One region of the Arthrobacter sp. ISL-69 genome, then DNA from elsewhere that is predicted to be linked to it. Evidence: riboswitches for the same ligand, from Rfam matches in the RefSeq annotation. Region 1 holds a riboswitch; the other holds the start of a gene.
The links. A riboswitch is a leader RNA that binds a small molecule or an ion and turns the genes downstream of it on or off. The one in region 1 is predicted to bind cyclic di-AMP.
Positions count from the first base shown of each region.

Region 2: linked by a shared signal. The riboswitch ahead of J7I79_RS03545 (C40 family peptidase) and the one ahead of J7I79_RS08650 (hypothetical protein) in region 1 are both predicted to bind cyclic di-AMP.

Region 1 covers NZ_JAGGPO010000012.1:125,004-129,844, forward strand. The annotation lists gene J7I79_RS08635 (STAS/SEC14 domain-containing protein) at 85-372, shown strand; gene J7I79_RS08640 (dolichyl-phosphate beta-glucosyltransferase) at 405-1,328, opposite strand; gene J7I79_RS08645 (hypothetical protein) at 1,476-1,943, opposite strand; gene J7I79_RS08650 (hypothetical protein) at 2,184-2,954, opposite strand; cyclic di-AMP (ydaO/yuaA leader) riboswitch at 2,954-3,138, opposite strand; gene J7I79_RS08655 (HAMP domain-containing sensor histidine kinase) at 3,330-4,841, opposite strand, start outside.
Region 2 covers NZ_JAGGPO010000007.1:24,365-29,205, forward strand. The annotation lists gene serC (phosphoserine transaminase) at 1-10, opposite strand, end outside; gene J7I79_RS03535 (metal-dependent transcriptional regulator) at 393-1,088, shown strand; cyclic di-AMP (ydaO/yuaA leader) riboswitch at 1,199-1,442, shown strand; gene J7I79_RS03540 (M23 family metallopeptidase) at 1,446-2,273, shown strand; cyclic di-AMP (ydaO/yuaA leader) riboswitch at 2,388-2,581, shown strand; gene J7I79_RS03545 (C40 family peptidase) at 2,652-3,314, shown strand; gene J7I79_RS03550 (NlpC/P60 family protein) at 3,453-4,208, shown strand; gene J7I79_RS03555 (HNH endonuclease) at 4,431-4,841, shown strand, end outside.

The DNA of each region.
Region 1 (4,841 bases):
TGGATGACCGAGGTTTCGATTGACGGTGCCAGAGGCACCGTTGCACTGCGAGATGGTGTTCTTCATGTGCGATGGATTCCAGGCTTGGCCATATCGGAGGATGCCGCGGCGGCCGTCATCGCGGCGGTCAAGGAGTTGAGCAGCGGGCGCCCTTATCCGATGCTGGTGGACATGGCGGCCGCGGCATCCATGAGCCGCGGTGCACGGCGCGTCTTCGCCCGTCCCAGCACAGTGGCGCGGGTGGCGCTCCTCGGGTCGTCCCCAGTGGACCGGGCCATGGCCAATTTCTTCCTCAGCATCAACTCTCCCGCTGCTCCCACGCGGTATTTCACCTGCCTGGACGAAGCCATGACGTGGCTTGGGGACGCGTAGCCGCGCCGTCACTACCGCCGTTCAGCCGGACGTCACCGGCACGGACCACTGTCCAGGGCTGAGCGAAGTTCAGGAACAGGTATGCGGCCGGTCGCCAGGTCGCGGCTAAGGCGGCGCATGCCGCGCAGGTCGGCGAGGGCGGTCCGGAGAAGGTCCACGCCGGCGTCGGATTCGTTTACCCAGTCCACGGGCACCTCGTGCACCCGGAGCCCGCATTTTTCGGCCAGGACCAGCAGCTCGGTGTCGAAGAACCAGGCGTGGTCCGCGGTGTGGGGGAGGAGCTGCCGGGCGATATCCCCGCGGATGGCCTTGAAGCCGCACTGCGCATCGCTGAAATGTGCGCCCAGAAGGGTATGCAGCAACAGGTTGTAGCCACGGGGGATGAACGCCCGCCGGTGGCCCCGGACAACACGCGAACTGCGCGATAGCCGGGTTCCGACCGCCAGGTCGGAATGCCCGGAGATGAGCGGCGCTATCAAGGGGGCCAGCGCAGCAAGGTCGGTGGAAAGGTTCACATCCATGTAAGCCAGCACTGGCGACGGCGACGCGAGCCACACCGTGCGAAGTGCGTTTCCCCTTCCCTTGTCCGGGAGCCGGACCACGGTGATCTCGCGGAGTTCCCGTGCCACACGTTCGGCGACGCGAAGCGTGCCGTCAGTGCTGGCGTTGTCCGCAACAGTAATCCGGAAGGTGTTCGGGAAAGTGCTGTGCAGGTAAGCGTGCAGCCGCCGGAGAGACTGCTCCAGATCCTGTTCCTCGTTGTAGACCGGGATGGTCACATCCATGACAGGCACGGCGGTCCCGGTCCGTTCGTCGACGGCGGCCCGCGTGTCGATAGGGACGCGGCGGATGTTACCCGCACCGGAAAGCGCCGGAGCGGCACCCGTCAGGACGTCGACGGCGGCCTGCGGTTGCGGGTGCGGAGGGGTCCCCGGGGCCTGGTCTGTGAGCGTCATGGTTCAACTATGAAGTCGGCGCATATGAGGGATTTAGGCCACAGCTGTGCACCTGCTGTGGAACCTGCCGGGACGGATGCGGGAACGGAAGCGGCGGCGGTGCGCCCACCGTCATTGGTGGGTGCACCGCCGCCGCGGTTCGGTTCGTTAGGGAGCCAGTAGCGGACAAACATTGACTGCCGTGCCGGACCCTGAGAATCGTCGCAATTCGTTGCCGGCGGGGTCCACAGCGAAGTTGACATTCCCGCGCGTGAGGATGAGCCCGTCAGGAGATGGGAGCTGAAGGAGGTTGAGGCCGGTGGCCTTCACTTCGACCACGTCGTCGCTCGGGAATGAAAAGAAGAGGACACCCGTGATGACGTAGCTGACCGACTTACCGCTTTCGTCCCCCGTGAGCGTTATCTTCAGACCCGGGGAAGTGCTGATGACGTCTCCGGACGGCGTCGTGATGTTCTTGACCTTCCCGGTGACTGTACCGGTGACATCAAATCCACAGTTCGTAAATGTCCCGGATCCAGAAACGGATATCGGTGGGCCCGAAGGGGCGGCAACGGCCGGAGCGGCGGCTGCGAAAATTGAGGCCAGGACGGCCGTTGGAACTAACCATTTTTTCATTGTTGCTCCCTAGATCTTGATGACGGCCCTGGGGCCGGCTGCCGCTTGGAAGACGATTGAAAGCGGCGGCGACCAAGAGTCACCCCGCAACCTTGTGAAAACCTTGTGATTCCGGAAAGGGAGCTCAACGGCACCGGAACCGGGGGAAGCGATACGCCCGCAACACGGCCGAAGGCCCCGAATCACGTGGATTCGGGGCCTTCGGGTGATACGGACCAAGTCCGGCGGGTATGGGCCGGCTTAGTACCAGTTATTGGCGTAGTGGAAGTTCAGGGCGTCGCAGGGGGAGCCGTAGCGCTCCTTGACGTAGTTCAGGCCCCAGTTGATCTGAGTGCGGAAATTGGTGAGGTAGTCTCCGCCCGCGCTGGCCATCTTTTCGGCCGGCAGGGACTGGACGATGCCGTACGCGCCACTGCTGGCATTCGTGGCCGTGGTCTTCCAATCCGATTCCTTGGTCCACAGCGTGGTCAGGCACTGCATCTGGTCAGGGGCCCAGCCGTAGTTGCCGAGCTGCGAGGCGGCATACGCCTGGGCAGCTGCGGGGTCGTCCACGGCGACTGGCGGCGCGGGAGCCGGAGCTGGTTCCGGAGCTGCTGCCGGTGCCGCCGCGGGGGCCGGTGCCTCCGCGGCCTTCTCCTCCGCGGGCTGCTCTTCGGTCGACTGCGGGGACATGCTGACAGAAGCCGGAGCCGGCATGGCCGAAACCAGGATCTTTTCGAACGCGAGCTTCGACTTCGTGTCGGCGCTCGCGGCGGCGACTTCCGCGGCCGTCGCCGAGCTTGCCGGTGCGGCGGGCTCGGAAGCCTGGCCGGCGGCGCCGACGCCGATCAGCACGGCGCAGGCGGTGGCCACCACAGCGGCGCGGCGGCCGGAGCCGTGCAGGCCGGCGGCAAACCGGGACAGCGGGGACGCCGTCTTGGCTGATTCGGCGCGGTGGCGTGAGCGTTCTGCGGGCGCCGTGGTCTTAGCTGAAGGGCGCTCTGGACGTACTTCTGGCGTGGATTTAGTCATGGTTGCCTCTCGATGCCGGCGGAGTTAGCTGTCGGGTTCGGATGAGGTCATCCGGCCGCACGGAACTTCACGTGTCGGCTTCACCCCGAGGGCGGCGATGCAGAATGCCCGGAGACCTGGGTCCCCCGCCTCTGCCTAATCATGAGGAAATCCGGGTAGCGGCAGAGTTTGGCGTCCATCCGGATATGCGGCCGGAACGGTGGCCGCACTCTAAAAACCGTACAGGAGATAGAACCTTAAGTCACATTTCGGTAACGAGGATCACGGTGACGGCGCGTTGACTTGCGCCGGGGAGGCCAGGGATTCGTTCGATCACGGAAAAGGCCGGCCGGCCCAAATGGGCATCGCCCGGCTGTGATTTCCGTGCGCTGAGAACTAGGCTGCCGGTGGTTCGCAGGGGAGGCGCAGCGCGAACTCCGTGCGTCCCGGACGGGAGGTGACTTCGACGGTTCCGCCGTGCGCTTCCATGATCGACTGCACAATCGAAAGGCCCAGCCCGCTGGTCCCCTCAGCGGCGGCCGCTCCCGCGGCGGCCGAACCCGAAGCAGAACCTGCCGGGCTGGTGCGGGCGGCGTCCGCCCGGGCAAAGCGGGCAAAGACCCGGTCCACAAATTCGGGCGGGATCCCGGCGCCGTTGTCCGTCACGGTCACCACGGCGCTGCCGTCAGCGGAGCGCATCACGCCGGTGACAACGGTGGTTCCGGGGTCCGTGTGCTTGCGCGCGTTGGAGAGCAAATTGGCCAGCACCTGGTGCAGCTGCGTGACGTCCCCGCGGACCACCACCGGCTCGTCGGGCAACTCGAGCTGCCAGACGCGGTCCGGTGCCATGACCTTCTCGTCGCTGACGGTTTCCACCACCAGCTGCGTCAGGTCCACGTCGCTGATCTTGAGCGGCTGCCCTTCGTCCAGCCGGGCCAGCAGCAGGAGGTCCTCCACCAAGGTGGTCATCCGTTCGGACTGGCTTTGCACCCTGGCCAGGGATTTCTTGCCGTCCGGAGTGAAGTCCTCGGTCATCCGCATGAGTTCCGTGTAGCCGCGGATTGCCGTAAGTGGCGTGCGCAGCTCGTGGGAGGCGTCTGCCACGAACTGGCGCACCTTCGTCTCGCTCTGCTGCCGGGCCTCGAGGGCCTTGGAGACGTTGTCCAGCATGAGGTTTAGCGCGTGGCCCACGCTGCCCACTTCAGTTCCGGGGTGCGCGTTCGACGGCGGCACGCGCACCGCGAGGGCAACCTCGCCGGCATCGAGCGGAAGCTGCGAAACCTGCGTTGCCACTTCGGACAGCTGCTCGAGGGGTTTCATGGTGCGGCGGATGAGGACCGTTCCGGCAAGGCCGATCAGGACCAGGCCTCCCATCGAAACGATCACCATGGTCCACACCAGTGAGCTGAGCGTGTTCTGTTTTTCATCGAGGGGAAGTCCGGTGACGATCACGTCCCCATACGGAGCCTCCACGGCCACCAGACGGTAGGAGCCGGTGGACAGGGTCCGGTCAACCGGCGTTCCGTCGTGTCGGAGGGCCAACAGGACCCGGTCATCCTCGGGGGACAGCGACGCCTTGGTGGCGTCGTTGGCGAGGAACCCGGCTTTGCTGACATTGCCGTCGTTGATTCGTGCGATGAGCGTCCCGATGCCTTGTCCCTTGGCATCCAGGGGATCCGGCCTGTTGTTGGGGTTACCAAGCGGCGGGCGCCCGAACTCGCTGGACCGCCGGGAGGCTTCCGTGAGTTGCTTGTCCAGTTGCTGGGTGAGGAATGAATCCATGGACGCGTAGCTGAACAGGCCAATCGCGCCGCAGATTGCCACCAGCAATGCCATGGCCAGGAGCACCAGCCGGGTGCGCAGGTGCCAGGTCGAGGGATCGAGCCAGCGGCGGCCTTCTTTGCGGAC
Region 2 (4,841 bases), on a different contig from region 1:
TGTCGCTCACGATGGCTCCAATTTTTTCGGCGTGGACGTGGGAGAGGCCCGGCAGTACACGGGTTCCTGCCGGAGGAATCCCCTATATTCTGCCTGACGTGCCTGCGGGGGACGGAACGGCACCCGTCATAGTCCAGTCACTGAGACATCCCGGCGGTCGGCGCACTTCAGTTGCGCCGGCTGTACTGCGGCGGATTATCCGGAGTAATTCAAAATAGGCTAGGCTTGACTTTGACGTACAGCGGGCCGCGACCCCGGCCGGGCTGATCCCCGGGAGGGCTGTTCCCAAGGCTGATCGGTGGATGAAGATCCACTTGACGAGACCGACGGAGAACGCCTCCGCGCGGTACGGTGGGACTGACGCAAGGACTGTGCTCGAGGAGCTGAGCTGGATGACGGATCTGATCGACACCACGGAGATGTATCTTCGGACAATCTTGGAGCTTGAGGAAGAGAACATCGTGGCTCTCCGCGCCCGGATTGCCGAACGGCTGCGCCACTCAGGGCCCACCGTTTCGCAGACCATCGGCCGGATGGAGCGCGACGGGCTGGTGGTTGTTTCCGGCGACCGGCACCTTGAGCTCACCGAAACCGGCCGGAAACGGGCCACCGAAGTCATGCGCAAGCACAGGCTCGCGGAACGGCTCCTGGCTGACGTCATCGGCCTTGACTGGGCGTATGTCCACGACGAAGCCTGCCGCTGGGAACATGTCATGAGCGAGCGCGTTGAACGGCGTATCTTCGAACTCCTGAACCACCCCACTGTTTCCCCCTACGGCAATCCCATTCCCGGCCTGGCGGCGCTTGGCGGCCAACCGGCTCCTCTGTTCACGGACGGTGTGGTGAACCTGCTCGACGCCATGACCGGGTACGGGGCCGACTCGCGCATTACTGTCAGCCGCCTGGCCGAACCCATCCAGGTTGAACCGGAGCTGCTGGTCCAGCTGGATGAAGGCGGAATCCGGCCGGGTGCGACGCTCGCCCTGGAGCGGGTAGGGGAGTACATCTCGGTGCGCGTGCCTGAAATCGAAGGCGCCCTCGAGCTGCCGCCGGAAGTTGCGGCCCACGTGTTTGTTACCGTCAGCTAACCGCCCACATCATAGGACCACCTACAACTCACTGAGACGTAGATAACGGAATTATTACCGCGCTGATTAATCACCTATAGTTGGGGACTAGCGCCGATACTAAAGCGTTACCTGATCCGAAGCCGAGCTCTGCCAGCGGATCAGTGTACGAATCACCTCCTGGCAGAGGCGGGGGAACCACTACCGGCCGTTGAAAGACGGCCTTGGGGTGAAGTCCGTCAGCGGCAAGTCATCTCCGACGAAGGAATCCTTAGGGATACCCCTGTGCCGGATGCCTTGCATTGGCGGACCGGGTCTTTGATCTCTCTGACCCGAATCCGACAGCTAACTCCGCAGGCTATCCAGAGAGGATATTTCTTGACCACGCAGACCGTCAGGGGCCGCCGCAGGGCGACTGGTCCCGCTTCGGAGTACCCCGTGGCCGAAGCCGTTATGACGGTCAGGCCACGCGATGCACATCGTGATGCGCGCCGGCGCCGGAGCCTGTTCAGTCAGGTCACGGAGTTCGCTTCCGCGAGCGGTGTGGGTCAGAAGGCCGGCATTGCCCTGGCCGCCACCGGACTGGTCCTCACTGTGACCGTCCCGTCAACCGGACCCATGATGAGCACAGCGGACACCGGAAACACGTCCGCGGCCGCCGCATCTGTAGCGGCGCAGCCTGAGGTTTCCGCGGCTGCAGGCGCCAAAATCGACTTCAACCGGACCTATATCGCCACCAAGGGCGATCCCGACGGCAAGCTCAAGCAGCTGCTGAGCGCGCAGTCCGCCGGCACCATTACCCGTGCAGCGTCCACCGGAAGCCTCGGGGCACCGCTGGCGCAGATGGTTTCCGCATCCCCCTTCGGCTTTCGGGTCAGCCCGATCACCGGCGGCACCGGCGAATTCCACCGCGGGCAGGACTATGCGGCCCAGTGCGGCACAAGTGTCATGGCCGCGGCCAGCGGAACGGTGACGTTCACCGGATGGCACCCCTACGGCGGCGGAAACCGCGTGGTGATTGACCACGGCAACGGCCTGGAGACCACGTATAACCACTTGTCCTCGTCCAACGTCCAGGTAGGCCAGAAGGTCAGCCGTGGCGACGTTGTGGCCCTCAGCGGGACCACCGGCGCCTCCACGGGCTGCCACCTCCATTTTGAAGTGATGGTCAACGGCGAAGTCGTTGACCCCACCGGCTGGCTCTGATCCAATCCGATGGAACACTCTCGCATTCCCGTGACATGCCGTGACCTGAATGTGACATTCACACGGAATTCCTGTACCGTCTAAAGCACGCCAACTTTTCCGAAGTTGGCGCTCTTGAGTGGATTGCCTAACTCTGCCACCGCTCAAGGTCCGTTCGCATTACATCGTCTGGCAGAGGCGGGGGAACCAATTTTGGTCTTCGCAAGAAGACCTTGGGGTTAAGTCGCAAAGCTTCCCAGGAAGCCGAGTGGCCGGGTGACTCCCATCCGAATCCGACAGCTCACCTCGTAGGCATTGGGAGAGGCTACCTTCGTGTCTACACGTCACAATTCTGCGCGCCACCGTGCGCAAACGGTTCGTACGAACCCGTTGAACTCCGTGTCCAAGGCTGTTACTGCCAACGCCGGGACCGTAGGTCGCCAGGCGGCTGTCATTGCAGCCGCGTCCGGACTGATCCTCAGCGTTGGTATGCCGGCAAACGCCGCAGACACCAACCTGGGAGTGTCCGCTTCCACGGAGTCCGGCTCACAGTCGGCCCAGCTGGCCGTTACCGCGGAACCGACAGCGACTATTTCCTTCGAGCGTCCGGCAGTGACCACGAAGGCAGCGCCCAAGGTTGAAACCTTACGGGCTCAGTCGACCGGTTCAGATTCAACTGAGGCTGACGGAGAAGCGAAGGCGGGCAAGCTCGCCGACGCCGTTTCCTCCGCTGCCGCATCGGGCCTCGCCGCGATCGCCTACACCGGGATCGGCAGCCCCTACGTCTGGGGCGGCACCACCCCCAGCGGCTGGGACTGCTCAGGCTTCACCCAGTGGGTCTACGCCCAGGCCGGCATCAGCATCCCTCGCACCAACGCATGGAACGCCATGAAGCCTACCGCCACCCCGGCGCCTGGCGACCTGGTCATGCAAAACGGCGGCGCTCACGTTGGCATCTACGTCGGCAACGGCATGATGATCAGCGCGCTGAACCCGTCGCAGGGCACCATCCTGCACGCCGTGTCCGCCACGGGCACGTCTGCGTTCTACACGCTTCGCTAAAACACGCGCTTCCCTTCGCTGAAGCGCGCGTAATTCGCTAAAAACCCGTTCGGGCCGTTCCGGCTTACCCCCAAGATGCCGGAGCGTCCAAAAACCGCGGCCTGCCACGCAGTCTGAGGAAAACGAAAGAGAGAAATAATGACTACTCGTGCCATCGCACGGCACCGCGCCGAGGTTACCAAAACCAACTCGCTTGCTGTCATTGCCAAGGCCGTCGGCGACAACGCCGGTGGCATGGGCCGTCAGGCTGCGGTTATCGCTGCTGCTTCCGGTCTGGTCCTGACGAGCGGTATCGCAGCCAACGCTGCCGACACCAATGTTCAGCGCGAAGCAACCTCCGCTTCCACCCTGGAAGTTCAGTCTTCCGCTCCGGCCAACATCTCGGCCGCTTCCAGCATCGCCATCTCCTTCGAGAAGCCGGCTGTTTCCACCACCCCGGCCCCCGTCGTGGAGGCTCCGAAGCCGGTCGTCGAGGTTCAGGAAGCTGCTCCCGAGGCCGCTCCCGCAGCCGTTGCGGCAACTGTGTCCGCCCCGGCAGCTCCCGCCGCGCCCGCCGCCGCCAGCGGAAACGGTGCTTCCATTGCAGCAGCCGCTTACGCCCAGCTCGGTGTTTCCCAGGACTGCACCGCCCTGGCCACGAACGCGCTTGCTGCTGTGGGCATCAACTACCACGGCTGGCCGGCAGGTTACCTGTCCCTGGGCCGCACCGTGAGTGCAGCCGAGGCACAGCCGGGCGACCTCGCGTACTACGAAAACGGCGGCATGGGCATGGCCCACATCGCTGTATACGTCGGCAACGGCCAGGCTGTGCACGGTGGCTGGAACGGTGGAACCACCTCCCTGTTCAGCGTCAACGTCGGCTCCGGCCCGGTCTTCATCCGCGTTGGCGGCTAAAGCCTCCGGCTAGCGACTTCCAGAAGAACCCCTGCCATCGGCAGGGGTTCTTCTGCGTTTCCGGCAGGTGAATTTTTACCGACACGCAGCGTGTGGTAAAGGCCCGATTCGGTGATCGGGCACTTGAGTGTTTACTCTTGTGTTGTCGATCCATAGCCCGGACAAGCAGAGGGCAGCCGGCCCTCGAGCCCCTGACGGGTGCGGCCGTGAAGAGGTATGTGCATGCGCACTCTCGTTCTTAATGCTGGATATGAACCGCTGGCGGTTGTGACCTTCCGCCGGGCGCTGGTTCTTGTGCTGACCGGAAAAGCAAGCGTGGTGGCCGAAGGCGACGATCCTGTCGTAGGGCCGCAGGAGATCCTGGGCCGCCCGTCCGTGATTCTCCTCAACCGCTACATCCGGCCCCGGTACAACACAATCACGGCTGTGAGCCGCCGGGGCGTGCTGCGCCGTGACGGCCACCGCTGCGCCTATTGCGGTAAGGCAGCACACACCATTGATCACGTCCACCCGAAATCGCGGGGCGGTGCGGACTCCTGGGAAAACCTGGTGGCCGCCTGCCTGCGGTGCAACAACGTTAAGGGTGACCACACGCCGGCCGAGATGGGCTGGAAGCTCCGGTTCGTACCGGCG